DNA from 2 places in the Shewanella mangrovisoli genome. Region 2 is predicted to be linked to the other one. Evidence: riboswitches for the same ligand, from Rfam matches in the RefSeq annotation. Region 2 holds a riboswitch; the other holds the start of a gene.
The links. Region 2 has a riboswitch for lysine ahead of K0H60_RS07280 (Na+/H+ antiporter NhaC family protein). Riboswitches for the same ligand answer to the same signal wherever they lie in the genome.
Positions count from the first base shown of each region.

Region 1: another riboswitch for lysine. It lies ahead of lysC (lysine-sensitive aspartokinase 3); the one in region 2 lies ahead of K0H60_RS07280 (Na+/H+ antiporter NhaC family protein).

Region 1 is NZ_CP080412.1:810,266-812,675, forward strand. Features, by position in the region: gene K0H60_RS03575 (DUF3293 domain-containing protein) at 177-611, shown strand; lysine riboswitch at 852-1,026, shown strand; gene lysC (lysine-sensitive aspartokinase 3) at 1,170-2,410, shown strand, end outside.
Region 2 is NZ_CP080412.1:1,627,175-1,629,584, forward strand. Features, by position in the region: gene K0H60_RS07275 (electron transfer flavoprotein subunit alpha/FixB family protein) at 1-448, shown strand, start outside; lysine riboswitch at 544-740, shown strand; gene K0H60_RS07280 (Na+/H+ antiporter NhaC family protein) at 820-2,388, shown strand.

The DNA of each region.
Region 1 (2,410 bases), 820 kb from region 2:
ACAAATGAAATGTTAACAAATTTCTGGATGAGGCCCTGATTTACCATGATATTTACTTTAGTCATTGATTAGTATAACTAATGTATTTTTGATTCTTGTGAGCCAGTTCACGCCTCTTTGGATTTTGGAGGCGCTCTGCTACACTAACCCGGGTTCATTTTTCGACTAGACTACCAATGGACAACATGACTCAAGATTTGTGGCAGCATTACCAGAAGCCGTTGTTTTTGCTTACTCAAGCATTATCCTGTGATTTTTCCTTTGCTGTAATTACCGCCCATAATCCCGCTTCAACCCTCCTCAGTCCCAGCCAAAACCGTTTACTCGACCGCCAACTTCTCCGTGATATTGAATTAATCGGCAGCCCCTATCGTGCAATGGTGGGCGCATCGCCAGATTTATCCCATATGGAAAAGAGCTGGGCGGTGTTTGTCGATAGAAGCATGGCGCTGCAGTTAGGGAAAAAGTTTAATCAATATGCCATCTATATGGTGGAAAAGGGTGAGGTGAGTTTAGTGCCTTGCACCTTAGCCGGGCATGATGAAGTGTGTTTAGGCCTGTTTAATGATCACGTGCGTTTGGTTTACGAACTGCCCGATCTAGCGACCTAACTGCGAGCGTTTTTTGCTATTTTCTTATCCGGCTTTGCCTGTAAAGGGCAAGGCTCGGTCACTTCTTTTTTAATCCTTTGAATGTCTGTTCGATACCTCGCCGCCATTTTTTGCTTTGGCTTTACCGCTAAATTGCTCATTGTTTTTAAAAGCGTTTATTGAATTTGTTTATGCGATGTGAAATTAGCATTGACTTCATTAGGGGTTTATTGCTACTTTTTTCGTCCCTTTCCGGCGGAAAGGAACAGAAGAGGAGCGTTAACTAGGTAGTCAGTCAGAGGAGCACAAACTCCAGCGATGATTGATGAGGGAGATTAACGCCGAGGCATAGATGTGGTTGCTGCATGTTTATGTCGGTCGCTTAGGCTGAATCCTAACGATTGTCACCTGTAATTGGTGGAGAGCTTCTGGTGACGATTGCTGTTTCCCTTCTATTGGGGTGCGTATCATTGAGCACCAGGCTCTTCGAACGAAGTTGGTTCGGAGCGTAATCATGTTAGTTAATCAAGATCTTATCCTAGTTTGTGCCGTGTCTTCTGCTTCTGCGGAGGTACGATAATGTCTCTTGTTGTCGCAAAATTTGGTGGTACCTCAGTCGCCGATTACGATGCAATGAATCGCTGCGCCGATATCGTACTGGGCAATCCTGATTGCCGTTTAGTGGTGGTTAGCGCCTCCAGTGGCGTGACTAACCTTTTGGTTGAGCTCACCCAAGAGTCGATGAACGACGATAGTCGTTTACAGCGCTTAAAGCAAATTGCGCAAATTCAATACGCTATCTTAGATAAACTGGGTCGTCCCAACGATGTAGCCGCGGCATTGGATAAGCTGTTAAGCCGTATGGCGGTATTGAGCGAAGCGCTAGCATCTCAGCGCAGCAAGGCCACCATGGATGAGTTATTGTCCCTTGGCGAGCAGTGTTCGTCGGCATTATTTGCGGCGGTATTACGGGAAAAAGGCGCCAACTCGAGTGCCTTCGATGTGCGCCGAGTGCTGCGCACCGACAGCCATTTTGGCCGCGCCGAGCCACAGGTTGAGCAAATTGCCTCTCTCTCACGTGAGCATTTACTGCCGCTGTTATCTGAACAAGTGATTGTGACTCAAGGCTTTATTGGTTCAGATGAGGCGGGACAAACCACCACGCTTGGCCGTGGCGGTAGCGACTATTCTGCGGCACTGTTAGCCGAAGCTTTAAAAGCCTCCGCGGTTGAGATTTGGACCGATGTGGCCGGGATTTACACAACTGATCCACGCCTTGCGCCAAACGCCCATCCTATAGCCGAAATCAGTTTTAACGAAGCCGCCGAAATGGCGACTTTCGGTGCTAAAGTGCTGCACCCTGCGACGATTCTGCCTGCGGTGCGCCAACAAATTCAAGTGTTTGTCGGCTCAAGTAAGGAGCCTGAAAAGGGCGGTACGTGGATCCGTCATCAGGTTGAAGATGCGCCCGTGTTTCGCGCGGTTGCGTTGCGCCGCGACCAAACGCTACTCAATTTACACAGCCTGCAAATGCTGCATGCTCAGGGCTTCTTGGCTGAAACCTTTGCCACCTTGGCAAGACATAAGATCAGTGTGGACTTGATCACCACCTCCGAAGTTAACGTATCGCTTACCCTAGATAAAACTGGCTCTGATTCGAGCGGCCAGGGGCTATTGAGCGAAGCGCTGTTGCAGGAATTATCACAGCATTGCCGCGTGCGTGTTGAAGATGGTTTAGCACTGGTGGCGATTATCGGTAACCGGATTGCCACCACTGCGGGCATTTGCCGCCGGGTGTTTGAAGTGCTTGAGCCCCACAA
Region 2 (2,410 bases):
TGCGGCCGTGACCACCTTAGATAAAGTATTTGAAGCCAAAACCCAGTTTGTATCTCAATCATTGACCGTTTCAGCACGTCCAGAGTTAGGTAATGCGGGCATTATCGTTTCTGGTGGCCGTGGTATGGGCAGCGGTGAAAACTTCGGTATGTTAGAGCAATTGGCGGACAAACTCGGTGCCGCGGTTGGGGCTTCTCGCGCCGCGGTTGACGCAGGTTTTGTGCCTAACGATCTGCAAGTGGGTCAAACCGGTAAGATTGTGGCGCCAAATCTCTACATCGCCGTGGGGATTTCGGGTGCGATTCAGCATTTAGCCGGGATGAAAGACGCTAAGGTGATTGTGGCAATCAACAAAGATCCTGAAGCGCCAATCTTCCAAGTGGCCGATTATGGCCTCGAAGCCGACCTGTTCGACGCCGTTCCAGAGTTGATTTCAACTCTAGGTTGATTTTATCCGTGATCTAAGTCAAAGTAAGCGGCTTTGCGGTGGCAACTGCTTAGCCGCTTATGTTTTTATGTGCCTCACGCCCGTGCATGGGCGTTCTTAGAAGTAGAGGCGCACCAAATATCAGTAGTGATCAGTAGGGTGATTCCGTTGATCGTTCACGAAAGGATTTGGTGCCGAAGTGGTTTGATTTATCACGATCAACTGCTGGGGTTGTGCCGAATAGGTACAACACTGCCATAGTATTTTCTGATACGGATATTAGGAATAGTTACTATGGAGCGCTACTGATAGGACAGGTGATCTTGGGTATCTATTGCCTTTTCCCACCAGTTCAGTCGCCCTCCATTCGTATTTTGACGAAGAAATAATCAATGACTGTAGTAAGTTACGCCGATTCGGCACTTTCTCTGCTGCCGCCTGTGGTCGCAATTGTGTTGGCGATTTTCACTCGCCGCGTTCTCCTTTCCCTCGGTTTAGGTATTGTGATTGGGGTGTTATTACTCAATCAATTTTCACCTGTGGCCAGCGGTGAGTTTTTATTTAACAGTGTAAAAGGACTTTTTTGGTCAGAAGATGGCGTAAATTCTTGGAATTTATACATTCTTGGCTTTTTAATTGTATTAGGGATGATCACGGCATTAATTACCGTCAGTGGTAGTGCTAGGGCATTTGCCGATTGGGCGCGCCTGCATATTCGCAATAAACGCGATGCCAAATTACTGACCATGTTTTTAGGCTGTGTTGTCTTTATTGACGATTATTTCAATAGCTTAGTCGTGGGTTCTGTCGCCAGACCCGTTACCGACCGTTATTATATTTCCCGCGCTAAGTTAGCCTATTTATTAGATTCAACGGCGGCGCCGGTTTGCGTTATTTCGCCGGTATCCAGTTGGGGTGCTTATATTATCGCGCTGATCGGCGGCATATTAACCGCCCACGGTTTTGCTGACTCTGGTCATTTGAGTGTGTTTATTCAAATGATCCCTATGAATTTCTACGCTATTTTCTCTTTATTATTATTACTTTGTGTTGCGTTTATGGGCTTAGATATTGGCCCTATGCGTGATCATGAATTAAATGCACAGCGCGGTAATTTATATGATGAGAATAAAGGATTACCACCTGGGGCGAATGCCGATTTACCCGAAGCCGAAACGGGTAAAATTCTCGGTTTATTCTTACCTATTACCGTGCTGGTATTTGCGACCCTGTATTTTATGATCGACAGCGGTGCTCAGGTATTAGCGAAAGAAGGCATTGAATTTAATATTATTTCTGCTTTTGAAAAAACCGATGTGAGTTCATCACTGTTCTTTGGTGCGCTGATTGGTTTAGCGGTTGCGCTGGTGCTTAACTTAGTGCAAGGCGTTGAAAAGTCGATGGTCGTTAAAGGCGTGGTGCAGGGTGCTCGCTCTATGCTGCCTGCGATTTATATCCTGTTATTTGCTTGGACCATAGCGGGCGTGATTGGCCAGCTTGAAACCGGTAAGTTTATGGCAAGCCTCGCCACAGGGAACATTCCCTTTGCCTTCTTGCCTGCGTTGATGTTTGTGTTAGCGGGTCTTACGGCGTTTTCTACCGGCACCAGTTGGGGCACGTTCGGCATTATGCTGCCGATTGCCGCCGATATGGCGATGGGCAGCCATACAGCCATGATGTTACCAATGCTGGCTTCAGTTTTGGCGGGCGCGGTATTTGGTGATCACTGCTCACCTATTTCGGATACCACGATTTTGTCGTCAACTGGCGCGAGCTGTCACCATATCGACCATGTTGTGACTCAGCTGCCTTACGCTGTGATTGTGGCGCTGATCAGCATGGTGGGCTATGTAGTGCTTGGCTTTACGGAATCGGTGAATGCGGGACTACTCACCTGTGGCGTGCTGTTTGTCTTGAGCATTGTGTGGTTGCGATTCAAATCCCAAAGTAACGCGAAATAAGCTTAATTTAAGTGAGCGGTTT